3 regions of the Paeniglutamicibacter sp. MACA_103 genome follow, and region 2 is predicted to be linked to each of the others. Evidence: riboswitches for the same ligand, from Rfam matches in the RefSeq annotation. Region 2 holds a riboswitch; each other region holds the start of a gene.
The links. Region 2 has a riboswitch for S-adenosylmethionine ahead of ACIPVK_RS15010 (bifunctional o-acetylhomoserine/o-acetylserine sulfhydrylase). Riboswitches for the same ligand answer to the same signal wherever they lie in the genome.
Positions count from the first base shown of each region.

Region 1: another riboswitch for S-adenosylmethionine. It lies ahead of ACIPVK_RS06865 (hypothetical protein); the one in region 2 lies ahead of ACIPVK_RS15010 (bifunctional o-acetylhomoserine/o-acetylserine sulfhydrylase).
Region 3: another riboswitch for S-adenosylmethionine. It lies ahead of acs (acetate--CoA ligase); the one in region 2 lies ahead of ACIPVK_RS15010 (bifunctional o-acetylhomoserine/o-acetylserine sulfhydrylase).

Region 1 is NZ_JBIXLN010000010.1:77,080-87,306, forward strand. Features, by position in the region: gene hutH (histidine ammonia-lyase) at 1-704, shown strand, start outside; gene ACIPVK_RS06840 (ABC transporter substrate-binding protein) at 866-1,765, shown strand; gene ACIPVK_RS06845 (amino acid ABC transporter permease) at 1,762-2,718, shown strand; gene ACIPVK_RS06850 (amino acid ABC transporter ATP-binding protein) at 2,715-3,482, shown strand; gene ACIPVK_RS06855 (aminotransferase class I/II-fold pyridoxal phosphate-dependent enzyme) at 3,521-4,672, shown strand; gene ACIPVK_RS06860 (PDR/VanB family oxidoreductase) at 4,669-5,676, shown strand; gene ACIPVK_RS06865 (hypothetical protein) at 5,695-5,979, opposite strand; SAM riboswitch class IV at 6,002-6,134, opposite strand; gene ACIPVK_RS06870 (agmatine/peptidylarginine deiminase) at 6,242-7,270, opposite strand; gene ACIPVK_RS06875 (carboxymuconolactone decarboxylase family protein) at 7,470-8,030, opposite strand; gene ACIPVK_RS06880 (CGNR zinc finger domain-containing protein) at 8,146-8,727, shown strand; gene ACIPVK_RS06885 (zinc-dependent alcohol dehydrogenase family protein) at 8,831-9,886, shown strand; gene ACIPVK_RS06890 (Nramp family divalent metal transporter) at 10,060-10,227, shown strand, end outside.
Region 2 is NZ_JBIXLN010000032.1:2,080-12,306, reverse strand. Features, by position in the region: gene arfB (alternative ribosome rescue aminoacyl-tRNA hydrolase ArfB) at 1-192, shown strand, start outside; gene ACIPVK_RS15055 (extracellular solute-binding protein) at 537-1,802, shown strand; gene ACIPVK_RS15050 (carbohydrate ABC transporter permease) at 1,967-2,890, shown strand; gene ACIPVK_RS15045 (carbohydrate ABC transporter permease) at 2,898-3,755, shown strand; gene ACIPVK_RS15040 (DeoR/GlpR family DNA-binding transcription regulator) at 3,939-4,742, shown strand; gene ACIPVK_RS15035 (phosphotransferase family protein) at 4,739-5,581, opposite strand; gene ACIPVK_RS15030 (CPBP family intramembrane glutamic endopeptidase) at 5,645-6,457, shown strand; gene ACIPVK_RS15025 (hypothetical protein) at 6,598-6,891, shown strand; gene ACIPVK_RS15020 (hypothetical protein) at 6,985-7,254, shown strand; gene ACIPVK_RS15015 (VOC family protein) at 7,330-7,974, opposite strand; SAM riboswitch class IV at 8,142-8,257, shown strand; gene ACIPVK_RS15010 (bifunctional o-acetylhomoserine/o-acetylserine sulfhydrylase) at 8,331-9,674, shown strand; gene ACIPVK_RS15005 (homoserine O-acetyltransferase) at 9,689-10,227, shown strand, end outside.
Region 3 is NZ_JBIXLN010000062.1:9,786-17,686, reverse strand. Features, by position in the region: gene katG (catalase/peroxidase HPI) at 1-1,771, opposite strand, end outside; gene ACIPVK_RS19985 (Fur family transcriptional regulator) at 1,856-2,284, opposite strand; gene acs (acetate--CoA ligase) at 2,507-4,483, opposite strand; SAM riboswitch class I at 4,489-4,579, opposite strand; SAM riboswitch class I at 5,001-5,097, shown strand; gene ACIPVK_RS19975 (acyl-CoA dehydrogenase family protein) at 5,104-6,441, shown strand; gene ACIPVK_RS19970 (LLM class flavin-dependent oxidoreductase) at 6,525-7,901, shown strand, end outside.

The sequences.
Region 1 (10,227 bases), on a different contig from region 2:
CCTTGGCCTTCGCGGCCGGGATCATCGACAACGAAATCAACGCGGCCACCGACAACCCGCTGATTTTCCCGTCGCTGCCCGACACCCGCAAACTCAAGGCCGTCTCGGGAGGGAACTTCCACGCCGAGTACGTGGCCTTCGCCGCCGACTTCATCTCCATCGTGGTCACCGAGATCGGCAACATCACCGAACGCCGGCTCTTCCGACTTGACGACGGAACGCTGAACCGGTGGCTGCCCGACATGCTCATCGACAGCGAACAAACGGGCATGGATTGCGGCTACATGCTGCCGCAATACCTGGCCGCGGCACTGGTGTCCGACTGCAAGACCCTGGCCCACCCCGACTCGGTCGATTCCATCCCCACTTGCGCCAACCAGGAAGACCACGTCTCAATGGCCAACAACGCCGGACGGCACGCCCGGCAGATCGTCGCCAACATCGAATCCGTGGTCGGCATCGAATTGCTCATGGCCGCCCAGGCGCTGGAACTGCGTGCCGCGCACCCCGACACCGGGGATGCCAGCCCGGGCGCGGCAAGCGCCGCCGCACTGGCCCTGGTGCGGGGCAGCAAGTCGGCCGACGGGCGGCCGATCGACCACATCCGCGCCGACGTGGTCATGTATCCACGCATCCGGAAGGCCCTGGACCTGGTGCACAGCGGATCGGTCGTTGAAACCGTGAACAAGGTTCTCGCCGGCTAGCCGAACAACCCAGCAACGCCCCCAGCGCACCGCCCAGGTCGGTGGCTCTACTGCCCATGCCCAAAAAGCCCGTGCCCGTCACGGAATCCGACGGATTCACCCACATGAAAGTCCCCATCCGCTCCAGCAGTTCAGAACGCATCAATCAGGAGGAACCCATCATGAAAAACTCCACGCGCACCATCCGTTCCGGCGCACTTGGTGCACTTGCCCTGGCCGGCATGCTCGCGCTCTCCGCCTGCGGCGGGACCGCGGAAGCCGAGAATCCGGCCGCAGCCAACGCAAGTGCGCCCCTGTTTAGCCAACTGCCGGAGAAGGTCCAAAAATCCGGGGCCATCAACGTGGCCAGCAACGTCGAGTACCCTCCATTCGAATCCTTTGACACGGACGGCACCACCGTCATCGGCATCGACAGGGAAATCGCCGACGAGCTGGAGAAGCAGTTGGGCGTCACCATGGACTTCGACAACATCGCCTTCGACGCGATCATCCCGGGCCTTGCCTCGGCACGATACGACATGGCCATGTCGGCGATGTCAGACACCGTCGAACGTCAGAAGCAGGTCAACTTCATCGACTACTTCTCCGCGGGAGGAGGCATCATGACCTCGGCCGCGAACGCCGAGAAGCTCAAGACGCTGGATGACCTGTGCGGCTCCCACGTGGGCATCGTGAAGGGCACCACCGAGGACGCCGACGCCGCCGAGGCCTCCAAGAAGTGTGAGGAAGCCGGCAAGCAGGCGGTCAAGGTCACGATCTTCGCCGGACAGAACCAGGCCGTGCTGGCCCTGCAGTCAAACCGCGTGGACGCCTTCCTGGTCGATTCGACCTCCGGGTCGGTCATTGCCGCCGAGTCCAAGGGCGCGCTGGCAATGGGCGAACGCTACCAGGACCTTGCCTTCGGCATAGTCTTCCCCAAGGACCAGGAACAGCTCATGAACACCATCCAAAAGGGACTCGAGGCCATCAAGGCCGACGGCAGCTACGACAAGATCCTGGCCAAGTACAACATGGCCGACCACACCATGGAGTCCTTCCCCGTCAACGGGGTCAAGCAATGACAACTCGGGCCCCGGAACCACAGGCGAACGGGCTGGTCATCGTGCCGGCCCGCTATCTGGGCCGCTGGATTGCCGCGGTGGCAGTCGTCGGCATCCTGCTGATGCTGATCTACTCGATGTTTGCCAACGAACGCTTCCACTGGGACGTGGTGGGCGAGTACCTCTTCGCCAAGCCGGTGCTGGCGGGCCTGGGCCGGACCCTGATGCTCACGGCGATCTCGATGCTCATCGGCATCGTGCTGGGGATCGTGGTGGCGGTGTGCAGGCTCTCTGCGAACCCGATCCTGTCCACCGCGGCCTGGGCGTACTCGTGGTTCTTCCGCGGGACGCCACTGATGGTGCAGCTGCTCTTCTGGTTCTTCCTGGCGGCACTGATCCCCAACATCGGGCTTGGAATCCCGTTCGGACCGGAGCTGCTGAGCATCGACACCAACTCGGTGATTTCCCCGTTCACCGCCGCGCTCTTGGGCCTGAGCCTCAATGAGGGCGCGTACATGGGAGAGATCGTGCGTTCGGGCATCCGGTCCATCGCCTCGGGCCAGACCGAGGCGGCGAAGGCGATCGGGATGTCCAGGATGCAGACCATGCGACGGGTGATCCTGCCGCAGGCCATGCGCGTGATCATCCCGCCGACCGGCAACGAGACCATCGGCATGCTCAAGTACACCTCCTTGGTCATCGTCATCGGGTACTCGGAGCTGTTGACCAGCGTTTCGATCATCTACTCGCGCAATTTCCAGACCATTCCGCTGCTCATCGTGGCGGCCATCTGGTACCTGGCGGTCACTGCGGTGCTTTCCGTGGGCCAGTACTTCGTCGAACGCCACTTTGAACGGGGCTTCTCGCCCATCAAGGGCAAGAAGCCCGCGGCGCCCGCGGCCTCGGCAGCCGGCCCCGGAGCGGGACCAATGGCAGCGCCAAGCATCGAGCCGGAATTGGAGCCAAGCAAATGAAAGAACCAGTCCTGCGCGCCCACAATGTGCGCAAGTCCTTCGGCCACCTGGAAATCCTCAAGGGCATCACCCTGGAGGTGCAGGCCGGACAGGTCGCGTGCCTGCTGGGGCCCTCCGGCTCGGGCAAGAGCACGTTCCTGCGGTGCATCAACCACCTGGAAAAAATCAGCGGCGGAGAAATGTGGGTCCACGGGGAGCGCATTGGATACCGCCGTTCGGGGAACAAGCTGCACGAGCTGAAGGAAAACGAAACGGCCAGGCAGCGTGCATCCGTCGGCATGGTCTTCCAGCAATTCAACCTGTTTCCGCACCGGACCGCCCTGGAAAACGTGATCGAGGGACCGACCATCGTGCAGCGCAAATCGCGCGCGAAGGCCTTGGCCGAGGGCATGGAACTGCTGGACCGGGTGGGATTGGCCGACAAGTACCAGCACTACCCCGCGCAGCTCTCCGGGGGGCAGCAGCAACGCGTGGCCATCGCCCGGGCCCTTGCCCTGAAGCCAAAGCTCATGCTCTTCGACGAGCCGACCTCCGCCCTCGACCCGGAGCTGGTGGGGGAGGTGCTGGAGGTCATGACATCCCTGGCGGCTTCGGGGATGACCATGATCGTGGTGACCCACGAAATGGGCTTCGCCAAGGAAGTCGGGGACGTCGTGCACTTCATGGCGGACGGGCAGCTGGTGGAGTCCGGCAGCCCCCGCCAGGTCCTGGAGGACCCCCGCGAACCCCGAACCCAGGCCTTCCTGTCCAAGGTCTTGGCCTAAGGGCGTCGATGGAATCCGCCGGGAGAAGGAAGGACCAGATGTCCCACGGGCAATCCGGCGCAGGCGAGGCGACTCCACGGCCGCGCAACCTGGTGGACCTGCTGCCGAACTATTCGCGCTCGCCGGCCGCGGGGAAGGTGCGGTGGGTGGCTTCCTCCAACGAATCCTGGATGTCGCCCTCGCCCGCTGCCCTCCAGGCCATGGCGGCCAGCGTGCAACGCTCCAACCGCTATCCGAGCCTGGCCGGGGACCGGCTGGTGGCCGCGCTGTCCGACACGCTTGGGCTGCCCGGCACCCAGGTTGCGGTGGGGGCAGGGTCCCTGGCCCTGCTGGGCCAGGTCCTTGCCGCGTTCGCCGGGCCGGGCGACGAGGTGCTGTACGCCTGGCGCAGCTATGAGGCATATCCGATCCTGGTCACGCTGGCAGGGGCCCGGGGCGTCCAGGTGCCGCTGGACGCGGCCCATCGCCACGACCCGGAGGCCATGCTCCGGGCCATCACCGAACGCACCGCGGTGGTGCTGCTGTGCAACCCCAACAACCCCACCGGAACGGTGCTGGGGATCGGCGAGGTCGATTCCTTCCTCGCGAGGGTTCCGGGCCGGGTGCTCGTGGTGCTCGACGAGGCCTACATCGAGTTCTCCGGATCCAGTGGGGACACCCTGACGCTGCTGCGGAAGCACCCGAACCTGGTCATCCTGCGGACCTTCTCCAAGGCCCATGCCCTGGCCGGGGCGCGGGCCGGATACCTGCTGGGAGAGGAGGGCATCGTCCGCGCCATTCGCAAGGTGGCCCCGCCCTTCGGGCTGAGCGCGGTGGCAGAGGCCGGCGCCGTGGCGGCACTCGCCGACACCGACTACCTGTTCGGCACCGTGGCCGCGGTGGCGGGCGAACGCGAATTCCTGCACCGGGAACTGGAGGCCCGCGGTTTTCGCGTCCCATGCAGCGGAGGCAACTTCCTCTGGATCCCGGAAGACGGCCGGCCGGCGGCGGTCATCGAACGCGCGTGCGCCGCGCACGGGGTTTCGGTCCGGGCCTTCGACGGCGCGGGTGTGAGAGTGACCATTGGCCCGCGTCTGGCCTCCCTCGCAGTCCTCGCCGCCTTGGACGAGCCGGCAGCGGCGCGGCCCCCTCAAACGCCGCAGACAGTACCCACCACCCACCCAATCCACAGCACTGGAGGTGCATCGTGATCAGCACAAGTGAAAAGCACGTCATCGAGGAACCGGTGGCGACCACCCAGACGAGCGAGGACGGGTTCTTCGTCGTGGACGTGGTGGACATCCGGCGGGAATCCGAGTCGGTGCTCTCCCTGGGCATTGCCCGCCCGGATGGTCTCGCCCTGCCGGACTGGGGTCCGGGATCGCACGTCGACGTCATGCTCCCCAACGGGCTGCTGCGCCAATACTCCCTGTGTTCCGCCCCCGGGGACCCGCGCTGGCGTTTGGGGGTGTTGCGGGAGCCCGCCGGCCGCGGCGGATCCGCCTACATCCACGACCAACTGAAGCCCGGCGAGCAGCTGCGCGTCAGGAGCCCGCGCAACAACTTCGTGCTCGGGCCCGCAGCCGAATACGTGTTCATCGCCGGCGGCATAGGCATCACGCCCATCCTGCCCATGCTGCGCGCGGCCGAGGCCTCCGGGGTACCGTGGCGCCTTGTCTATCTGGGGCGCAGCCGCAGCTCCATGGCCTTCACCGGCGAACTGGCGCAGTACGGCGAGAAGGTCCACGTGCACGCGGACGATGAGTCCGGGCTCTATCCCCTGGGTGGGCTGCTCGGCGACCCGGCGGCGGGATTCCACGCCTACGTGTGCGGCCCCGGCCCGCTACTGGACTACATCGCCACGCTCACCTCCGGTTGGCAGGACCCCGCACGGTTCCACTTCGAACGCTTTGTCGCCGACCCGACCGCGAGCGCGCCCGCCGCGGGAGACCATGAATTCACCGTGGAGACGACCGAGGGACTTGAAGTGCAGGTTCCGGTGGGCACCAGCATCCTCACCGCACTGGAAGAAGTCGGGGTGCGGGTGCTGAACTCCTGCCGGGAGGGCATCTGCGGGACCTGCGAGACCCCGGTTCTCTCGGGGGAGATCGACCACCGCGATTCGCTGCTCAGCGATCAGGAGCGGGAGGCCGGCGACACCATGATGATCTGCGTGTCGCGCTGCAAGGGCGGGCGCCTGGTGCTGGACATCTAGCACCCTGCCCCCCGGGCGTCAGGCGCGCAGGCGGAAGAACGAACTGCCGACCAGCTCGTGCGCCCCGGGCAGCAGGACCACCAGCAGCTCGGGGTTGAACTGGCCCTCGACGGGCCCGTGGCCCTCCAGGGCCGCCGAGAGCTTGTGCGGGGCCAGCGCCTCCAGCAACCACTCGTCGGGACCGGCACCCACGTGTAGCAGGTCGGTCTCGGCATCGAGGTTGAGCCAGGCGGTGATCCAGTCGCCGGCGAAGCGCGGCAGCGGGTTCGCTGTGGGGGATGAGGTCAGGGTGGGGCTGTACATGAAGTGCACACGTCCTTGGGGTTCGTTGTCCTTGCCCCTCCGCGCGGGATGCGCGACGGGGCCGCTTCGTCATCCGAACCACCCACCGTGCAACTATGGGGTTGGTATCTGGGAAAGGTCGGAGCCTTGCCTTGCGGCAGCCAGAATTCGTGAAGCTGTACCAACCCTACGGCGAAGCGGGGACACTTTGCCAGCGCGGGCGTGCGGGGAGCAACAAACGGTCATCTGTGACGGGGAGTGCCCCTGCCTTCCCGAAAGGGGTTCACTTCACCGTCGGCATCGGCTCCTGCTGGGTGATGCAGTGGATGCCGCCGCCGCGGGCGAAGAGCTCGCGGGCATCGACGCCCACCACCGTGCGCCCCGGGTAGGCGTCGGCAAGGACGGCAAGGGCCTTTTCGTCGTTGGGGTCGTTGAAGGTGCAGGCCACCACGCCGTCGTTGACGACCAGATGGTTGATGTAGCTGTAGTCCACGAACCCCTCGGCGTCGCGCAGCGTCGCCGGTGCCGGGACCTCGATGACGGTGAATTCGCGGCCCTGCGCATCGGTGGCGCCGTGGAAGGATGCGGCGATTTCCCGGCTGACCGCGTAGTCCGGGTGCTCGGGGTCCTCCTGCATGTGCACCAGCACGGTGCCCGGGGAGGGGAGCGTCGCGGCGATGTCCACGTGCCCGCGGGTGCCCAACTCCTCGCTGTCGCGGGTCAGCCCGCGCGGGAGCCAGTGCACCTTGGCCGCGCCCAGGGTGCGCGCGAACTCCGCTTCGACCTCGGCCTTGGTGATGCCGGGGTTGCGCCCGGGATCCAGCTGCACGGTCTCGGTGGCCAGCACCGTGCCCTGCCCGTCCGTGTGGATGCCGCCGCCCTCGTTGACCAGGGTCGAGGCGACGCGGGGCACGCCGGCCCACTCTGCCACCCGCTTGCCGATCAACGCGTCCTTGTCCCAGGCCGCCCAGTCCTGGGCGCCCCAGCCGTTGAACACCCAGTCGATGGCCGCGAGGCCGCCGTCCTCGTCCGTGACGAAGGTCGGTCCGATGTCGCGCATCCATGCGTCGTTGAGTTCGGCCGTGCGGATCTCGATGCGCTCATCGAGGTAGCGTGCGGCAATTTCCACGTCCGCGGGGTCCACCACCATGATGACCGGTGCGAACCCGGCCACCGCGTGGGCCACGTTGGCCCAGGTCGAGCGGGCCGCGTGCGCCTCGGCCTCGGTGTCGCCCAGCGTGTATCCCTCGTGGGGGAAGGCCATCCAGACGCGCTTCTGGGCCGAGGTCTCGGCGGGCATTGACCAGCTCATGATGCGTGCTCCTGCAGGGGTCGGTGGTGCGCGAGGCAACAGGGCCCGGCAAGGGGCACATGGGATCGGCGTCACACTAAATGAATGTCGTTCGTTTATTATGGCGGCTGCGCGAGGCATGCGCAAGGGGTGCCCCGTGAAACGCACCGGGCCCGCCGGCCGGCGATTCCGGCGGCGGGCCCGTGGCTGGGCTGGCGTCCTAGGCCATGGCGCCCTGGAGGTCCGCGGCGCGGACTGTGGGGAAGTCGATGTCGACCGCGGCGGCCTTGTTGTAGAAGTTGGTCAGCGTGTTCAGTGCGACGGCGGCGACGATCTCGCCGATTTCCTCGTCGGTGGCGCCGGCGGTGCGCACCGCGGTGAACTGCTCCTTGGTGACCGCGCCCCGGGTCTCGAGGATGGCGGCGGCGAACTTCAGCACTGCGTCGGTCTTGGGGTCCGCGGCCCGGGCACGGCGGGCGTCGAGGATCTCGTCCTTGCCCAGTCCGGCCTGGTGGGTGCCGGTGTAGGTGTGGACCGAGAGGCAGTAGTCGCAGGCGTTGGCCTGCGCGGTGGTCAGGGCGAGGCGTTCGCGCGTCACGGCGTCCAGGGCGCCGCCGGCCAGAGCGGCGGAGAGGCGGAGGTAGCCCTTGAGTGCGGCGGGGCTGTTGGCCATGGCCTTGGCCATGTTCGGGACGGCCCCCATGGCGCCCTGGACCTGCTTGAGCAGGGTCGCGGCGGTGCCCTCGGCGGTTTCCGGCTGGATGAATTCAATGCGTGACATGTTTGGCTCCTCGGTCGATTGTTCTTACGGTTTGGCTGGCGTCCAAACGTTAGAACGAGTAAAACACAATCTTCTCACGGTTGCAAATCACTGTTACCATAAGAATATGACGTTGATGTATGAAGGGGGCGCGCCCCTGCTGCGCGATGCGCTGGCGCTGGACCTGGCGAACACCCACTATGCGGTGCGCGGCAAGGCGGCCGAGGGCCTGCGGTCCGCGGCCGACCTCGACGCCTGGCTGCATGCACTGATGCCTGAACTGGCGGCGGGGGGCGGCGTCGGCGATCCCGGACAGCGGGACCTGGAGAGGTTCCTCGCACTGCGCTCCGCGGTGCGCGGGGTGTCCGCCACGCTGGTCTCCGGGGAACCCGTGTCGCCGGGCGACGCCGCCGCCGTCAATGCCGCAGCGCAGGCCGCCCCGTCCTGTCCGCAGCTGGAGCTGGGCCCCGACGGGACGCTCGCCGCGGGGGAGCTCACCGCCGCACCGGTGCTGGATGTGGCGCTGGCCGCGCTGGCGGCAGACGCCGTCGGGCTGTTCACCGGCGAACGGGCCGCGCGCCTGCGCGCCTGCCAGGCCCCGGGGTGCCCGCTCTTCTTCCTCAAGGACCACCCGCGGCGCGAATGGTGCTCCCCGGCCTGCGGCGCGCGCGTCCGCTCCTCGCGGGCCTACCGGAAGCGGACCGCCGCCTCCGCCTAGCGGGTCCGAAGCGATCCGCCGCCGGTTGCCGCGTCCGTGGCGCGGGGAGCCCCCGGGCATAGGCTGGAACCATTGCCGGCCCACCACCTTGCGGAGGAACCCCATGCGCGCCACCCTGATCCACGGACCGCGGGACATCCGCGTCGAGGACTGCCCAGAGCCCACCCTGCTCGCCGACACCGACGCCATCGTGCGCGTCACCGCCGCCTGCGTGTGCGGCTCGGACCTGTGGCCCTACCGCGGAGTCAGCCAAACGCCCAGGCCCCGGCGCATCGGCCACGAATTCATCGGCCGTATTGCCGCGGTCGGCGAAGGGGTTTCAACGCTGGCAGTGGGCGACTTCGTGGTGGCCCCGTGGGCCAACAGCTGCGGCACCTGCCCGCCGTGCCGCGACGGCGTCCAGGTCGCCTGCGAACACCGTGCCCACTGGGGCGGCGCCGACGAATTCGGCCTGCCCGTGGACGGCGGACAGGGCGAGGCGGTGCGGGTGCCCAACGCGGACGGCACGCTCGTCGCGGTGCCGGGGGTCACCGAGCCCGACGAGGCGCTGTCCAAGTCGCTGCTGGCGCTCTCCGACGTGATGGGCACCGGGCACCATGCCGCACTGGGGGCCCGTGTGGCTCCGGGCCGCAGCGTGGTGGTCGTCGGCGACGGGGCCGTGGGGCTCTGCGGGGTGCTCGCGGCCAGGCGGCTGGGTGCCACGCGCATCATCGCCATGTCCCGGCATGCGGACCGCGCGGCCCTGGCCAGGGAATTCGGGGCCACCGACGTGGTCGCCGAACGCGGTGCCGAGGCGGCGGCCAGGGTGCGCGAACTGCTCGGGGGAGTGCTGGCGGACTCGGTGCTCGAGTGCGTGGGCACCGCCGAATCCATGGACCAGGCGCTGCGCTGCACCCGGCCCGGTGGGGCGCTGGGCTTCGTGGGCGTCCCGCACGGGGACGACCCGCTGCCGATCTCCGTGCTTTTTTCCAAGAACATCTCGGTGGCCGGCGGGGCCGCCAGCACCCGGGCCTACCTGCCCGAACTGCTCACCGACGTGCTGGCCGGAAGCATCAACCCGGGCCTGGTCTTCGACGCTGTCATGGACCTCGAGCGGGCACCGGAGGCCTACGCGGCCATGGACGGGCGCCGCGCCATCAAGGTGATGCTCATTCCGTAACGTAACGGCCCGCAGCGGCCGTATATTTGTTTGTGAGCTGCGTGGCAAATATCATACTTATTGGTTCATTTGGCGATCGCTACGCGAGGTCAATACCTGCCGGCCCAAAACGCCGCGGGGGAACCCGATGATTTTCGGCCTTCTGGGCCGGTTGCACACCTCAAAGGAGCGGTATGTCTGTCACCAACCCCGCGTCGCGCCAGCTTGGCGACGATACGGTCGATCCGTACGCGTTGGATCCGGCCTCGATCCAGGATCCGCCCACCCGCTGGCGGGACCGGTTCAAGTTCCTGGGCCCCGGCATGATCACCTCGGCCGCCGTCGTCGGATCCGGCGAGCTG
Region 2 (10,227 bases):
CAACGCTCCCAACTTCGCAATCGCGAAACCGCCCTGCGCAAGCTCTCCGAGCTCGTGGCCGCCGGACTCGCTCCCGAACCCGCGAGCCGGCGCGCGACCAAGCCCACCCGGGGCTCGAAGAAGCGGCGCCTCGCCGCAAAGAGCCGGCGTTCGGAAACGAAACGGCAGCGCCAGCGCCCCTCCTCCGAGTAGCTCCCGCGCCCGATTTCCTTCGGTTCCGCATTCCCACAGGCTTCCTGCCACTCCGGGGCGTTGGCTCCCTTGCCGAGTCCGCGGCTCGGGGAGGAGAACCGCCACACCCACTCGCGCTTGCGGCAGAAACCCGGTGGTGACAAGGCCTTGCCCGGACTTCCGCGTCCACGGCCGAAAATTCCCGAGTTCGGGCTTCCCACCACTTGACTGAGTGTCCGTGGTCACAGCATAATCAAGGGAAGATGTGCGTTATTGATCGTTCTAATTGTGAATAAAGCACATAACATCATTTTTGTCGTTGTGAAGTGCCAAACGATCACACCGACCACATGGAGCGAGGACCGATGAAAAAGCGCACTCTCCGAGGAACATTCATTGCCGGTGCCGCGGCCGCAGCATTGCTGCTGACCTCTTGCGGTTTCGGCGGCGGCACCACGGACGGGGGCGGCGAGTCCGGCGCCCCCGGCGCCGTCACCACCCTGGACATGCTGGTTCCCAGCTATTCCACCGGAACCAAGGCCCTGTGGGAGGGCGTGATCAAGGACTTCGAGGCGGCCAACACCGACGTGAAGATCAATCTTGAAATCCAGTCCTGGGAAAACCTGGAAAGCGTGTTGAAGACGAAGGTCCAGGGCAACAAGGCACCCGACATCTACAACGGCGGCGCCTTCGCCGAATTCGCCGCCGAGGGCCTGCTGGCCCCGGCCGCCGACATCGCCTCCGAGGCGACCGTGGCCGACTTCCAGCCGTCGTTTGCCGACAACGAAAAGCTCGAAGGGACCCAGTATGGCCTGCCGCTGATTGCCTCGGCCCGCGCACTCTTCTACAACAAGACGTTGATGGAGGAAGCCGGGATCTCCTCGGTCCCCAAGACCTGGGACGAACTCCACGACGCAGCCATGGCCGTGAGCGAGAAGACCAAGGCCGACGGCTACGGCATGCCGCTGGGCAGCGAAGAAGCGCAGGGCGAATCGATGATCTGGTTCGCCGGCAACGGCGGCAACTTCGGCGACACCGCCAGCATTGCCGTGGACACCCCGGCCAACGTCGAAGCCACCGAGTACATGCAGAAGATGATCAAGGACGGTGCCACGCAAAAGAACCCGGGCGCCACCCAGCGCACCCCGATGCTCAACACCTTCGTCCAGGGCAAGCTCGGCTTCGCCTATGGGCTGCCGCAGACCGTTGGCCAGATCGAAAAGGAGAACCCCGACCTTGAGTACGGCATCGCGCCGGTGGCCACCAAGTCCGGTGCGCCGGCAACCCTTGGCGTCGCCGACCGCCTGATGTCATTCAAGAACGACGGTTCCAAGACAGCGGCCGTCAAGAAGTTCATGGACTACTTCTTCGCCGCCGACGTCTACACCGATTGGGTTTCCACCGAGGGCTTCCTGCCGACCACCAAGTCCGGCTCCGAGAAGCTGGCAGGCGACGAAACGCTCAAGCCGTTCCTCGACATGTTGCCCAACGCGGTCTTCTACCCGACCACCAACCCGGCATGGAACGCCACCGACGGCGCCTTCAAGTCGTTGATGGGGCAGATCGATACGGGCAAGAGCGCTGCGGATGTCCTGAAGGAAATCCAGGCCAAGGCCGACGCAGCCAGCTAGCCGCACCGCCCCCGGCCCCGGACGAGGCCCCGGCATCCGCCGGTCACGTGCACCGGGCCGGGCTCAACCCGGCCAAGACGGGCGGGGCTCACCTCCAACGAGGGAGCCCCGCCCGCGGTTGAAGTACACAATTTTCCGCCCCCGTAACGCAGGAGATCCCCGCCATGAGCGTCGCAACCTCCCCGAAGCGCCGGTCCGCGCGCACATCCGCCAGGGAGGGCGGGTCGTTCCTCGCGGCCCTGCCGTGGATCGGCCCGGCGCTCCTGTTGATCCTGGCCATCGTGGTGTTCCCCGCCGGGTACATGATCTATAACTCCACCCGGAAGATCTCACAGGTCGGCACCGACCTCGAGGGCGTGGGCTTCGCGAACTTCTCCAAGGTCTTCGCCGACCCGGCGCTGCCGCGGATCCTGCTGAACACCGTGGTCTGGGTGGTGGTCGTGGTGGCATTCACCGTGGTGATTTCCCTGGCGCTGGCGCAGTTCCTGAACAAGCCCTTCCCCGGGCGGACCCTGGTGCGCATGGCGGTCATTGTCCCGTGGGCGGCATCGGTGGTCATGACCACCACCGTGTTCTACTACGCGGCGGATCCCAACTACGGGATCTTCAACAAGTTCCTCATCGACATCGGCGTCCTGGACGAGGGGTACGGGTTCACCAAGAACGCCGTCCCGGCGATGGCCGTGGCCATCGTGGTCGCGATCTTCGTGTCGATCCCGTTCACCACCTACACGCTCCTGGCCGGCCTGCAGGCAATCCCCAACGAGACGCTGGAGGCCGCCCGCATGGACGGGGCGAACCGCTGGGGAACCTACCTCTTCGTGATCCTGCCGCAGCTGCGCGGGGCGCTGGCGGTGGCCGTGCTGATCAACATCATCAACGTGTTCAACAACCTGCCGATCCTGAAGATCATCACCGGATCCATTCCCGGCTACAGCGCGGACACGCTGATGACCTACATCTTCAAGGTCCTGCAATTCGACCGCCGGCTGGACATCTCCTCGGCGCTCTCGGTGGTGAACTTCGCGATCGTGCTGGTGATCGTCGCGATCTACGTCAAGACCGTCAAGCCCATGAGGGAGGTCTAGGAATCCCATGTCGATCCTGATCACCGAGGACCGTGCCTCCCGCCGAACCGTCATCTGGCGCATGGTCGTGGGCCTGCTCGTCGCCATCGCGTTCCTGATTCCCTACGGGATCATGTTCTTTGGGTCGCTCAAGACCCAGGCCGAGATCCTTGCCATCCCGCCAAGCTACCTGCCGCGGGAAGGGGCGCAGTGGTCGAACTACCTGACCATGTGGGACACCCCCGAAACCCCGGTGGCCTTCAACCTCATCTCCACCATCGTCATCTCCCTATGTGCCACCTTGCTGGTGCTGCTGGTGGCCACCCCGGCCGCCTACTACACCGCGCGCTTCAAGTTCCCGGGCAAGATGGTCTTCATGTTCCTGGTGATCGTCACCCAGATGCTGCAGCCGGCGGTGCTGACCGCGGGCCTGTTCAAGCAGATGCTTGCCATGAACCTCTACGACACCTGGCTGGCCATGATCCTGATCAACGCCGCCTTCAACCTGGCCTTCGCGGTGTGGATCATGCATTCGTTCTTTGCCTCGGTTCCCAAGGAGGTCGACGAAGCGGCGCAGATCGATGGGGCCGGAAAGATCCTGGTGCTCTTCCGCATCAACCTGCCGCTGGTCTGGCCGGGCATCGTCACCGCGGTGATCTTCACCTTCGTCTCCTGCTGGAACGAATTCGCCGCCTCCCTGGTCATCCTCTCCACCGCGGAGAACCAGCCGCTGTCGGTGGCGTTGACCAGGTTCGTGGGACAATACTCCACGGCCTGGCAGTACGTCTTCGGCGTCTCGATCGTGGCCATCATCCCGGTGATCGTCCTGTTCATGCTCATTGAGAAGCGCCTGATCGGCGGCCTGGCCGCCGGAGCTGTAAAGTAGGTTCCCGTGCCGCGGCGCGGTTCGCCAAACCCGTGGTGACCTCATCCTCCGCCGTTCGGCGGAGCCGGATGCACCAGCGGCGGAAGCCGCGAGTGGTCCGGGCCGCGGGCAACGGACGGCTTCCTTGCCACGGATCGGCCGGTGGATCCCCACCCGGCCACATGACGACAGACGGGTGAAAAGGTGAAACGCGAAGAACGCCTCAACGCCATCCTCGAACTGCTTTCCCGGTTCGGGAAGATCGAGGTCGACGACATCGTGCACAAACTCGAGGTCTCGCCCGCCACCGCACGCCGGGACCTGGACTCGCTGGCCGCCTCCTCGCTGCTCTCGCGCACCCACGGCGGAGCGGTGTCCAACACCGTGGCCTACGACCTGCCGGTTCGCTACCAAAAGGAAGACGCGGCGGTGCAGAAGCATGCCATCGCGGTGCTCGCCGCCTCCATGGTCACCCAGGACATGGTGGTGGGCCTTTCCGGCGGCACCACCTCGAGCGCCATTGCCACTCAGCTGGGGATGCGCCGCGAGCTGGTCAACGACTCCGGGCGGACCACCTTCACCGTGGTGACCAACGCCGTCAACATCGCCTCGATGCTGGCGGTGCGCACGCACGTGAAGGTGATGGTCACCGGGGGAGTGCTGAACCCGCGGTCCTACGAACTGGTCGGCCCCTTTGCGGAACAGTCGCTGGAAAAGGTCACCTTGGACGTAGCCTTCGTGGGCATCAACGGCCTGGAGGCGAACATCGGGCCGACGGTCTCGGACGAGTTCGAGGCCTCCATCAACGACCTGATGATCCGCCGGGCGCGCCGCAGCTACCTGGTGTGCGACTCCTCGAAGATCGGGCACAGCGCCTTTGCGACCCTGTCCCGGTCGACGTTCAGCGCATTGATCACCGATGACGGGATCACCGAGGAACAGAAGCGCGAGTTGGTGGAGTCGGGCATTCCCGTCATCATTGCCGAATCGAGGCCGGGCGCGCGCTAGCCGCGGGCTGCCTCGGCAGCGGCCATGAGGCGCGGACGGATCTTCCCGATCAGCGCAGCGGAATCCCGCCCCGGATTCAGCGAGGCGTCGTAGACGCTTTCCAGGGACATGGCTCCGAGCCAGATGCGGGCGCGCCAGGCCACGTCCAGGCTCGGGGCAATGTCCTCGAGCAGGTGGGCTCCGTGCCACAGGCCAAGGTAGGCGGTGTTCAGCGCCGGGTCCCAGGCGGCGGCCAGGTCCCAGTCGAGGATGCCGAGCAGTTCGCCGTCGCGCCAACGCATGTTGTGGCCGGCGAGGTCTCCGTGGACCAGCGCCGGCGCCACCGCCTCAAAGCCCGGGAGGGCGTCCAGGACCCGCTGCGCGGCCCCGGCCAACTCCGCGGGCAGGGCCTCCAAGGTGGCCTCGATCTTTGGCGCGGTCCACGGGCCCCGGAAGGAAAAGGGCGGGGCCAGCAGCGGGGCAAGCGGCCCGACCTCGACGGCCGCGAGCTCCTCGAGCACGGCGCGCAGGCGGGTGGCGTCACCGGTGTGCGGCAGGTGCGGAGCACCCGGGACGTAGCGCTGGATGACGGCGGAGCACCCATCGCCGTGCCAGACCTCGCTCAACGCGGCGGGCAGCTGGAAGCTGAAACGGCCCTCCAATGCCTGGACCAGATCCACGCGCCGTTGCATCTGCCGGGCCGCTTCCGCGGTGCGGCTCATCCGCATCACGGCTTCGCCCTCGGCCACCAGCACCAGGTGGAATTGTCCACCCTCATCCACGCGCGCGGCCTTCCAGTCCGGCCCCGGATAAAGGGCGGTGGCCAGCTTGTATTCGCGGGGCAGGGCTTCTCGGGTCACCCATCCATCCTTGCAGGTCAACAGGTGTGTGGGTACACAGGATCACCACGTAGGATCGAAGGCATGAGCTCAGAAGCGTCGGGGAACACCCGGTTCAGCGAAGCATCGGGGAGATCGAAGGCAGACGCCGGGACCCGCCGTGGGCTGAGGATCGAGCTGCTCATCGTCCTGGGCTTGTCCCTGGGCCAATCGGGCATCTACGCGATCGTGAACCTCATCGACAAGATGACCAGGGCACCCCTGGGCTCACAGACCACGTCGCTGAACAATTCGCTGAACCAGCGCCAGTACTTCGACCTGACCTACCAATTGCTGGACATCTTCTTCGCCCTGGTGCCGGTGATGCTGGTCCTTTACCTGCTCTGGCGGATTCCCGGGGGCAACCCCTTTGCCCGGCTCGGCTTCGACCTGGTGCGGCCGTTCAGGGACCTGGGCTGGGGGACCGGGCTGTTTCTGGCCATGGGCATCGGAACCCTCGGCGTCTACGCGTTGGGGCGTGCACTTGGGCTGACCACGATCATCGTGCCGGCGGCGTTGGATGACTATTGGTGGACTGTACCGGTCTTGGTCTTCTCCGCGATCCGCCACGGCATCCTGGAAGAAGTCATCGTCGTCGGGTACCTCTTCGAGCGCCTCGGTCGCCTGGGCTGGGGGAAGTGGCAGATCATCTTCGCCAGTGCCGTGCTGCGGGGCAGCTACCACCTCTACCAGGGCATTGGCCCCTTCATCGGAAACGTCGCCATGGGCGTGGTCTTCGGCTACGTGTATTCGAAGCGGGGCAGGGTCATGCCGCTGGTCATCGCCCATGCGTTGTTGGATATCGCGGGATTCGTCGGCTATGCGCTGGTGGGCACGGCCATCGGGCTGGGTTCCTGAAACACGGTTTGATTACGTTCTTTGTGAAAGCTTGTGCTTCCGGGGCCCGTTGCTAGGCTCAAGGCAGACAGGCCCCAGAAAGCTCGCGCCACCAACTTGCTGCGCTGCCGGGGCAGGGCCCCGCAACCAAGGAGCTGGACATGCCCCAGGCCATGAGTTCTCAGAAAATGTTCCGCGTTGGATTGGTGTTGGGGATTCTGGGAGCCCTCTTTTATCTGGTCGCATCGCCGCTCTTGGGCTGGCTGATCAATGAAAGCAACATCTACGACCCGCTGAGGGGATTCGTGGGCGGACTTGCCGCAGTGCTCCAGCAAGGTGCCTTCTACGGCGGACTGTTCCTGTTGGCCGGTTCCTTCGTGGTTCGTTCGGCGGAGGAGGCCGTGGCCGCCGTCCGAAAAGACAAGCATGCGCAGCCCGAACGGCCTCGGGATTAGGTGCCGGAACCGGCCGAGAGAACTGTCTGCCATTGGTAGACGGTGAGTGCCGGGAAACGTGGAGAAAGTCGAGAAGCAACGATGCCCCAACTTTTGAGTTCCAAAACGATGCTCCGCCTCGGCTTCGTACTGGCTGCCGTCGGTGCGATCGTGGCCGTGATCGGCAATCCGATCTGGCCGTGGTACTACGACACGATGTTGCCGGGAACCGAACTGGTCTACTGGATAACCGGACTGCTGCAGCAAGTCCTGCTGGTCGGCGGACTGTTGATGGCGATCGGGTCCATCATGGTGAAGCACTTCGAAATACTGAAGGACGAACTGCTGGACGTCGTCGACGAAGCTGTCGGCGGAACGGACTAGGTATTAAGCAAGGTGGGGATCGGCCGGATGAACCGGTCGATCCCCACCTTGATTGTGGTTCCTCGCGCTGCGTCGTTACAGCGTGATTTGACCCTTGGGCGTTTCAAAGGTCACCGAGAGGATTCCCGGCGTTCCGTTGGGAGCCTGCCAATCAACAGCGACCTCGCCAACGGGCAGCTGCTCGGGCTGTCCGAGCCAGTCGGCGACGCGTTCGCTGGAGCCGGCAATGCTGATCGAGGAGATCTTGCCCTGTGGTTCCAGTGCCTTTGACGGGTGCAGGTCCTCGGTCCCGTCGTCCCAGCGCAGCAGGTACGGAACCTGCGGATCGGCGATCAGGCCGTTGATGCCGATCTGGCGCCAGGTCAGTTCCTGCCCGTCCGGGAATTTCCGGTTTCCCGGAACGGAGCCCCGGCCCAGGCGTTCTTCCGCCGGAGCCAGGTCATCAACCGCAACGCACCAACCCATCCAGCCGCCACCGAGTTCGGAACGGGCCCGTACGGCCTGGCCAAACGGTGCCTTGTCCGATGCCGGGTGGTTCAAGACCTCGACAACTTCCAGGTACTGGTTGTTCTTCAGCGGGAAGATGACATTGCGCGTACCAAAACGTGGGTGCACACCGCCCTTTACAGATTCGAGTCCAAGGGCCTCGCCGATCCGAGCGGCAGTTGCCGCGAGGCCGTCGGGTCCACAAGCGTAAGTTACATGGTCCAACCTCATCATGTGCCTATCATGGCACTTTGTGATCTGGCTCTCGACTTAGGCTGCCCTAACTTGCTTTGGGGCAGCTTTCCCCAAACGGCCGCGGGGTAGTGCGGTTGCCTTTCGGCTTGTCACAATTTGAGACGTGGTTGCGAAGATATGAAGCCCTGCGCCAGACTTATTGCCAAGGTCATGAGTTTCAGCAGAAGGCCCCGGCTTGCTGAACGGCAACCCTCCGCCGCGGTGGGGTGCCCCGGGTGAAGACCAGGCCCTACGTCAAAAAGACGTGGGACAAGCGCGGGATTGCCCCCAGCCAAGGCACGGCCTCTGCCGGAGTCGGCTTCGGGCATACCCCTAGAATCCTTGAAGGGGAAGAGATGTCTAACAACTGGTCCTTTGAAACCCGTCAGATCCATGTGGGGCAGGAACCCGACTCCGCAACCGGCGCACGCGCCCTGCCGATCTACCAAACCAGCTCGTTCGTGTTCCCGAGCGCCGAAAGCGCCGCAGCACGCTTTGCCCTGGCCGAGCTGGAACCGATCTACACGCGCATCGGCAACCCGACGCAGGAAGCCGTGGAGCAGCGCATCGCCAACCTCGAAGGCGGCGTGGGAGCATTGTTGCTGGCTTCTGGCCAGGCGGCCACCACGTTCTCGATCTTGAACCTCGCCGAGGCCGGCGACCACATCGTGGCCAGCCCGAGCCTTTATGGGGGAACGCAGAACCTCTTCAAGCACACCCTGCGCAAGCTGGGCATCGAAGTCACCTTTGTTGCCGATCCGGATGACCTCGACGGGTGGCGCGCAGCGGTGAAGCCCAACACCAAGGCATTCTTCGGCGAAGTGGTTTCCAACCCGCGCCAGGACGTGCTCGACATCGAAGGCGTCTCGGCCATCGCGCACGAGGCGGGTGTGCCGCTGCTTGTCGACAACACCCTGGCCACTCCGTACCTGATCCGTCCCATCGAGTGGGGAGCGGACATCGTGATCCACTCCGCCACCAAGTACCTCGGCGGACACGGCACCGCGATCGCCGGTGTCATTGTGGATTCGGGCAACTTCGACTTTGCCGCCGATCCGGAAAAGTTCCCCGGCTTCAACACCCCCGACGAGTCCTACAACGGGCTGGTGTTCGCCCGCGACCTCGGCGTCAACGGTGCCCTGGGTGCCAACCTGGCCTTCATCCTCAAGGCCCGCGTGCAGTTGCTCCGCGACCTCGGGTCGGCCGTTGCACCGTTCAACGCGTTCCTTATCGCCCAGGGCCTGGAAACGCTCTCTCTGCGCATGGAGCGCCACGTCTCCAACGCCGTGGAGGTCGCGCAATGGCTTGAGGCCCAGCCGCAGGTTGAGCGTGTCATCTACGCGGGGCTCCCCTCCAGCCCGTGGTTCGAGCGGGGCCGCAAGTACGGTCCGCGCGGAACCGGAGCCATTGTCGCCTTCGAGATTGCCGGGGGAAGCGTGGCGGGCCAGGGTTTCGTCGACGCGCTGGAACTGCACTCACACGTGGCAAACCTCGGTGATGTGCGGTCGTTGGTCATCCACCCGGCCTCCACCACCCACGCGCAGCTGACCGAGGCCGAACAGCTTGCGGCCGGGGTGTCCCCGGGCCTGGTCCGCTTGAGCGTCGGCATCGAGAACGTTGCCGACATCATCGCCGACCTGCATGCAGGCTTCGAGGCCGTGGCCTCGTTGGGTGATGTCGAGTTGCAGGGCACCCGGTGAGCGTGGAGACGAACGTGGTCCTTTATGACGCAGAAACCGCAGCGGCGTTGGACTATGCCCCCGATGGCATCCTGCGGCACCTGCACACCGGTGCCTACACCTTCGAAACGGGTGCGACGCTGCCGGAAATCGTGCTGGGGTACGAAACCTGGGGCACGCTGAATGCCGATGCCTCCAACGCCATCTACATCGCCCATGCACTGACCGGCGACAGCCACGTTGCGCGCGGCGCCTCGACGGAACCGGGCTGGTGGGACGGTTTTGTGGGACCGGGCAAGACGGTGGACACCGAGCGCTACTTTGTGGTTTCGGCGAACATGGTTGGCGGCTGCTCCGGAAGCACGGGGCCGGCCAGCCTTGACCCGGATGGCGTGGCCTGGGGATCGCGGTTCCCGTTCACGACCATCAAGGATTCGGTGCGCCTTGAGGCACGCCTGGCCGACGAGCTGGGAATCACCACGTGGCACACCGTGCTGGGCGGATCCATGGGCGGGGCCCGCGCACTGGAGTGGGCCGTCGAGTTCCCAGAGCGCGTGAAGAACTGCGTGGTGGT
Region 3 (7,901 bases), on a different contig from region 2:
AGCCCGAGTCGTAGTTGCGGAACGCGTCGGCAACCGGCTCCAGCCACGCGAACTGCTCCGGATCGGTCTGCTCCTGCGTGGCATCCACGCGGCCCGGGGTGAACGGCACGGCGACTTGCTGGCCCGCGGCCAGGGCGGCCTGCTCGATGCCCACGTTGCCCGCCAGCACCACCACGTCGGCGAAGGAGGTCTTGACCAATGAGGTGGCGTTGAACTCGGCAACGATTTCCTCGAGCTTGGCGATGACCGGCGCCAGCTGTTCGGGCTGGTTCACGGTCCAGGAAGCCTGCGGCTCAAGGCGGATGCGGCCGCCGTTGGCGCCGCCGCGCTTGTCCGAGGAGCGGAAGGTCGCAGCGGCCTTCCACGCGGTGGAAACGAGCTGCTGGACGCTCAGGCCCGACGCGTTGATCAGGGCCTTCAGCGCCGCGATTTCCGTTTCCCCCAGGGTCACGGCCGGAGCGGCCGGCAGCGGATCCTGCCAGATCAGGTCCTCGGCCGGGACCTCCTTGCCCAGATAGCGGGACTTGGGGCCCATGTCGCGGTGGGTCAGCTTGAACCAGGCGCGGGCGTACGCTTCGGCGAACTGCTCCTGGTTGTCCTTGAAGCGGCGGGAGATCTGCCCGTAGGCAGGGTCGAAGCGCAGCGCCAGGTCGCTGGTGAGCATGCGCGGCTCGCGGCGGGCGGCCGGGTTGTGGGCCATCGGGACCAGGTCCGCGCCGCCGCCGTCCTTCGGGCGCCACTGCTGGGCGCCGGCCGGGGACTCGAACTTCTCCCACTCGTAGGCGAAGAGGATGTGGAAGAACTCGTTGTCCCAGCGGGTCGGGTGGTAGGTCCAGGTGACCTCCAGGCCCGAGCCGATGGTGTCATCGCCGTGGCCGGTTCCGAAGCCGGACTTCCAGCCCAGGCCCTGCATTTCCAGCGAAGATGCTTCCGGATCGGTCCCCTTGTAGGACTCGGCGTCGGCGCCGTGGGTCTTGCCGAAGGTGTGGCCGCCGGCGATCAGCGCGACGGTCTCCTCGTCGTCCATGCCCATGCGGCGGAAGGTTTCGCGGATGTCGATGGCCGAGGCCAGTGGATCGGCAACGCCGTCGGGCCCTTCCGGGTTGACGTAGATCAGGCCCATCTGGACCGCGGCCAGCGGGGCGTCAAGCTCTCGCTCGCCGGTGTAGCGCTCGCTGTCCAGCCACACCTTTTCCGGGCCCCAGTACACGTCGTCGTCGGCTTCCCAGACGTCCGGGCGGCCGCCGGCAAAGCCGAAGGTCTTGAAACCCATGGTCTCCATGGCCACGTTGCCGGCCAGGATCATCAGGTCGGCCCAGGAGATGGACTGGCCGTACTTCTTCTTGACCGGCCACAGCAGACGGCGGGCCTTGTCCAGGTTGACGTTGTCCGGCCAGGAGTTGAGCGGGGCGAAGCGCTGCTGGCCCGCGCCGCCGCCGCCGCGTCCGTCGTGGCTGCGGTAGGTGCCGGCCGAGTGCCAGGCCATGCGCACGAAGAACGGGCCGTAGTGGCCGAAGTCCGCCGGCCACCAGTCGTACGACTTGGTCATGGTCTCGGCGAGGTCGGCCTTCACGGCGTCCAGGTCGAGGGCGTTGAAGGCCGCGGTGTAGCTGAAGTCTTCGTCCAGCGGGTTGGAGACCTGGGTGTTCTTCGCCAGGATCTTCAGGTTGAGCTTGTTCGGCCACCACTCGGAGTTGGCATTTCCGCTGGTGGGGTGGGCGCGGCCGCCACCGTGGAATACGGGGCACTTGCCGGTTGTAGCTTCAGACATGACTTCCTTCTTGAGGTGTTTTGTTGGTTCGGGGGGATTGGTTGGTCTTGCAGGGGATTTCGGCCGAGTACGGATCCGGATCGTCTAGGAGTCCGCGTTTTGGCACCGGGGACATAATCCCCAGTAGATGACCTCGGCCTCTTCGATGGCGAACCCGTGGTCGTTGGAGGCGTGCAGGCAGGGGGCGTCGCCCACCGCGCAATCCACGTCGAGGACCGTGCCGCAGGAGCGGCACACCAAGTGGTGGTGGTTGTCGCCCACGCGGGTCTCATAGCGGGCGTTGTGCCCGTGCGGCTGGATCTTGCGCACGATGCCAAGGTGGGTCAGCAGCCTCAACGAGTCGTAGACGGCCTGGTGGGACACCGCGGGGTGCGCTTGGCGCACGGCATCGAGGACGGCATCGGTATCTGCATGCGGGTTGGCGGAGACCGCCGCAAGCACGGCGACCCGCGGGAGCGTCACGCGCATGGAGGCCTCGCGCAGCACCTGCTCGAGTTCAACCGGATGTGTCATGGTTAACATTTTCCCGCTCATTTTGAATGAGTCAAGATAGCCGGGGGTTTGAACCAAATATTTCGTGGGCCCTGCCGACGGCCGGGAGGCGTCCGCGATTCGGCCGAACCATTGCCTGCTTGGAGCCGCCCGAAGCCCCAGGGGTTGCGGGCGGCTGAGGGAGGTGTCTGCGCGTCGGCCATGGAAGTGCCATGGCCGACGCGGAGATTTCACGCAGGCGCGTTAGGCGTCGCAGATGTCCTTGATCTGGGCGATGCAGGGCTCGTTTTGCAGGCTGGTGGTGTCGCCCAGCGTGCTGCCCTCGAACAGCTGGGTCAGCAGCCGGCGCATGATCTTGCCCGAGCGCGTCTTGGGCACGTCGGGGACGAAGACGATTTCGCGCGGCTTGGCGATGGGCCCGATCTGCGTTGCCACGTGGTTGCGCAGCTCGGTGACCAGGGCCTGCTGCTTCGCCAGCGCCTCGCCCGTGAGGTCGGTGCCGACCACGGACTTGTCGAAGGGCACCACGAACGCGGTGGCCGCGTGGCCGGTCTTGGCGTCGGACGTCGGGCAGACCCCGGCCTCGACGACCGCCGGGTGGGTGACCAGCGCGGATTCGATCTCGATGGTGGAGAGGCGGTGCCCGGAGATGTTGATGACGTCGTCCGTGCGGCCCAGGATCCAGATGTCCCCGTCCTCATCGAAGCGCGCGCCGTCCCCGGCCAGGAACCAGCCCTGGGCCGCGTACTTCTCCCAGTAGGAGGTGTAGTAGCGCTCGGGGTTTCCCCAGACCGTGCGGGCCATGGAAGGCCCGGTCTTGGTCAGCACGATGTTGCCCTGGACGTTGGCGCCCACGGTGGCCGCGGCATCGTCGACGATGTCCACGCCCACGCCGGGAAGCGCGCGCGTGCCGCAGCCGGGCTTGAACGCGGTGTCGTCCTGGCGCGGGGACAGGATGGTGGCCCCGGTCTCGGACTGCCACCAGGTGTCGACCATGGGGATGCCGGCGGCGGTGTCGCGGCCGACCTGGCTGCGCAGCCAGCGCCACGCCTCCGGGTTGACCGCCTCGCCGACCGTGCCGGCCAGGCGGATCGAGGACAGGTCGTAGTCGGCCGGGACGCCGTCGGGGAACCAGCCCATCAGCGAACGCACCAGGGTGGGCGCCGTGTAGTAGCTGGTGACCTTGTAGCGCTGAATGATCTCGAAGTGGCGGCCCGGGTTCGGGGCATTGGGCACGCCCTCGTAGATGACCTGGGTGACGCCGTTGGACAGCGGACCGTAGATCTCGTAGGTATGCGCGGTGACCCAGGCCAGGTCGGCGGTGCACCAGTGGACATCCGAGTCGCGCTTGGCCGGGTCGGGGTTGGAGAAGAGGAACTCGTGGCTCCACGACGCCTGGGTCAGGTAGCCGCCGGTGGTGTGGACCAGGCCCTTGGGCTGGCCGGTGGTCCCGGAGGTGTACATGATGAACAGCGGGGTCTCGGCGTCGAAGGCCTCGGGGACGTGCTTGGCGCTTGCGGTGTCGACTGTCTCGTGCCACCACACGTCGCGGCCCTCGGTCCAGGCGATGTCGGTGTGCCCGGTCCGGTTGATGACCAGGACATGCTCGATCGAGTTGTCCCCGGAGACCGCCTCGTCGGCGTGCGCCTTGACAGGGACCGCGGTTCCGCGGCGGAACTGGCCGTCGGTGGTGACCAGCAACTTTGCCTTGGTGTCCTCGACGCGGAACTTCAGCGCCTCGGAGGAGAAGCCGCCGAAGACCAGCGAGTGCACCGCACCGATGCGGGCGCAGGCCAGGGTGATGACAACGGTTTCCACGAGGACCGGCAGGTAGATGACCACGCGGTCGCCCTTGCCGATGCCCAGTCCCAGGAGCGCGTTCGCGGCCTTGGACACCCGGTCCTGCAGGTCCTGGTAGGTGACGGTGGTCCTGTCACCGGGCTCGCCCTCGAAGTGCAGGGCGACCTTGTCGCCGCGTCCGGCCTCCACATGGCGGTCCACGCAGTTGTAGGCGGCGTTGAGCTTGCCGCCCTCGTACCAGCGCAGCTCGGGGCCGCGCCGGGCCTCCGGGTCCACGCCGGTACTACTGTGGATGGTGTGCCACTGGTCGGACCAGCTCAGGCGACGCGCCGCGGCATCCCAGAACGCGAGGCGCTCGTCCTCGCTCCACGAGTTTTCCTCGGCAACGGCAGGGAGCGCGGGCAAAAGGGTTTCAGGCATTTTGTTCTCCATCGGTTCTGGCGTTAGCACTTCACCGCTAAGCGGTGGTTGCTGCGGCGTTACAGAGCCAGATCTCTCGGCCGCTCGGGATGGGTTGTTCCATCCATCAAAGTCGATTGCTTGTCACAGGAGCAAACCCGCCGTAATGTGACGGAACGTTCGATGGGATGGTTCTCTTGGATTGGCAATCAAAGAATCTTCGCGTGTGACGAGAAATTTCGAATCGAAATGCCGAGGGGATTTCGAGCTGCCGCAGGCGCGCCCGGCCGCGGCGGTGCCCGGATGGCGCCACGTAGTTACGCCATTGTCCCAATGGTTGTATGGCGGGGTGGCCGTAAAGGCGGGCGCGTCGCACCTCGGGAATCGCATCGAATGAATGGTCCGAAGAATGCCGCGAGCCCGGTCTTTCCCGTGGGCACGGCAAGGTCCGGCACGGCCATCCGGCCCGTGTTGCGGGCTTCAATTGTGACGAACCGGGTTGTCACTGCCTCGCCGGGGCGTGTAGAAATATGACCAACAACCATCCAGAGCGGCCGAGAGATCTGGCTCCATGACGCCGCAGCAACCCCTCCCCTTAATTGGGCGGTAGGTGCTCACGCCAGGACCGATGGAGATAATTCATGCCTGTCGATTCCTTTGCCAATACACACGATGTCGAAGCGGACCCCAATATCTTCGGCGCCGTCAACCTCGACGCCTTTACCGGGGACACCCCCGCCCGGCACCTGCTCAAGCTCACTCCGGGCGTTCCCCTGAACGGTCACTATGACGAGCTGGCCGAGATCTTCCGCCCGGTCTTCGCCAAGATTGCCGCCGGGGCCAGCGAGCGCGACGCCAACCGGACCCTGCCCTTCGAGCCGGTCGGCTGGCTGAACCGGGTGCGGTTCGGGGCCCTGCGCATCCCGGTGGCCGAGGGCGGCTACGGGGCCAGCGTGTCCGACTTGTTCCGCCTGCTCATTGAGCTGGCCGAGGCCGATTCCCAGGTGGCGCACCTCTGGCGCTCGCACATCGGCTTCGTTGAATCCGTGTTGCTGCTTCAGGACGATGCGTTGCGGCACCGCTGGGTCGAGCGCATTGTTGCCGGGCAGATCGTCGGCAATGCCTACACCGAACGCGGCGGAAACCGGCTGGGCACCCTCAACACCACCATTGCCAAGCAGGGCGAGCGCTGGATCCTCAATGGCGAGAAATACTATTGCACCGGCACCATCTACGCGGACTGGGTCGCCGTCGCCGTGGCCCACCCCGCACGCGCAGGCCGGCAGATCGCCGTGGTCTCCACCCAGCATTCCGGGGTCAAGATCTTCGACGACTGGGACGGATTCGGGCAGCAGCTCACCGGCACCGGCTCGACCACGTTCGAGAACGTCCCGGTGGACACGATCCTTCCCGACGAGCAGCAGGTCAACGACCCGGAATCCGCCATCTTCCAGCTCGTGCTGCTCGGGGTCCAGGCCGGAATCACGCGCGCCGTGCTCAATGATGTCCGCTCGTCGGTCCAGGCCCGCACCCGGTCCTTCAGTACCGGGACCGGTGTTCCGGTGCGCGAAGAGCCCCAGGTGCTGCAGTTGGTGGGCGAGATCTCGGGCACCGCATTCGCGGTCGATTCCATCGTCCTGGCCGCCGTGGCGGAGATCGAGATCGCGCTGGCCGATGCATCGCTCAGCCAGGCCGAGAGGTTTGCGGTGTGTGAACTCGCCGCGGACCGGGCGCAGGCCGTCGTCCAGCCACTGGTGCTCTCCGCGGCGACCAAGCTCTTTGACGGGCTGGGCGCCTCGGCGACAGCCAAGGGCTGCAACCTGGACCGGCACTGGCGCAACGCCCGCACCGTGGCCACGCACAACCCGGCGATCTACAAGTCGCGCATCATCGGCGACTACGAGGTCAACGGGACGGCACCCCAGCAGCTGAACGCCATCGGCGACGTGGGCGCAACCAAGGTAACCGGCGTTCCCTAGAACGCCGCCCGCTGCCCCAAACGAACGACTTGATCCGCGCAACGCCGGATCCACAAAAACCCAACACCTCGCGAAGGACAAACATGAGCACGACTCCCGCCCCACGCCAGATCCTCTTCAACGCCTTCGACATGAACTGCGTGGTGCACCAGTCGCCGGGCCTGTGGCGCCACCCGGACGACAAGGCCTCGACGTACAAGACCCTGGGGTACTGGACGCACCTGGCCAAGGTGCTGGAAAAGGGCAAGTTCGACGGACTGTTCCTCGCCGACGTGCTGGGCACCTACGACGTCTACAAGGGCACCAACGAAACCCCGCTGCGCACCGGCGCGCAGGCCCCGGTCAACGACCCGATGATGCTGGTCTCGGCCATGGCCGCGGTCACCGAGAACCTCGGCTTCGGCGTCACCGCGGGCACCGCCTATGAGCACCCGTACGCCTTCGCCCGCCGCCTGGCCACCCTGGACCACCTGACCAACGGCCGCGTGGGCTGGAACGTCGTCACCGGCTACCTGCCGTCCGCCGCCCGCAACATGGGCCAGGAAGACCAGATGGAACACGACGAGCGCTACAACCACGCCGACGAGTACCTCGAGGTCGTCTACAAGCTGCTCGAAGGCTCGTGGGAAGACGACGCCGTGCAGAACAACAAGGAAACCGGCGTCTACACCGACCCGTCCAAGGTCCACCCGATCAACCACGAAGGCAAGTACTTCAAGGTCCCGGGCATCGCCATCACCGAGCCGTCCCCCCAGCGCACCCCGGTGATCTACCAGGCGGGTGCTTCATCGCGCGGCATCAAGTTCGCCGCCTCCAACGCCGAGTCGGTCTTCGTCACCAGCCCGACCCGCGAGATGCTCAAGGCCACCGTCACCAAGATCCGCGACGCCGCCGAAGCCGCAGGCCGCGACCGCCACGACATCAAGATCTTCGCGATGCAGACCATCATCACCGACAAGACCTCCGAGCTGGCCCAGGCCAAGTACGAGGACTACAAGTCCTACGCGGACATCGAGGGCGCCCAGGTGCTGATCTCCGGCTGGATGGGCGTGGACCTCTCCGAATACGGACCGGACGACGTCATCGGCGAGAACGTGAAGTCCAACGCCATCCAGTCTTCGGTGGAGACCTTCCAGAAGGCCAGCGGAGATTCCGGCAACCCGTGGACCATCCGCCAGCTGGCCGAGTGGGTCGGCGTGGGCGGCTTCGGCCCGATCACCGTCGGCTCCGGTGCCGAGGTTGCCGAGAAGCTCATCGACTGGGTGGACTACACCGACGTCGACGGCTTCAACCTGGCCTACGCCGTCACCCCGGCAACCTTCGAGGACATTGTCGAGTACGTCGTTCCCGAGCTGCAGGCCCGCGGCGCCTACAAGACCGAATACACCGAAGGCTCGCTGCGCCACAAGCTGTTCGGCGAGGGCGACCGCGTCAAGGACACCCACCGCGCGGCGAACTAC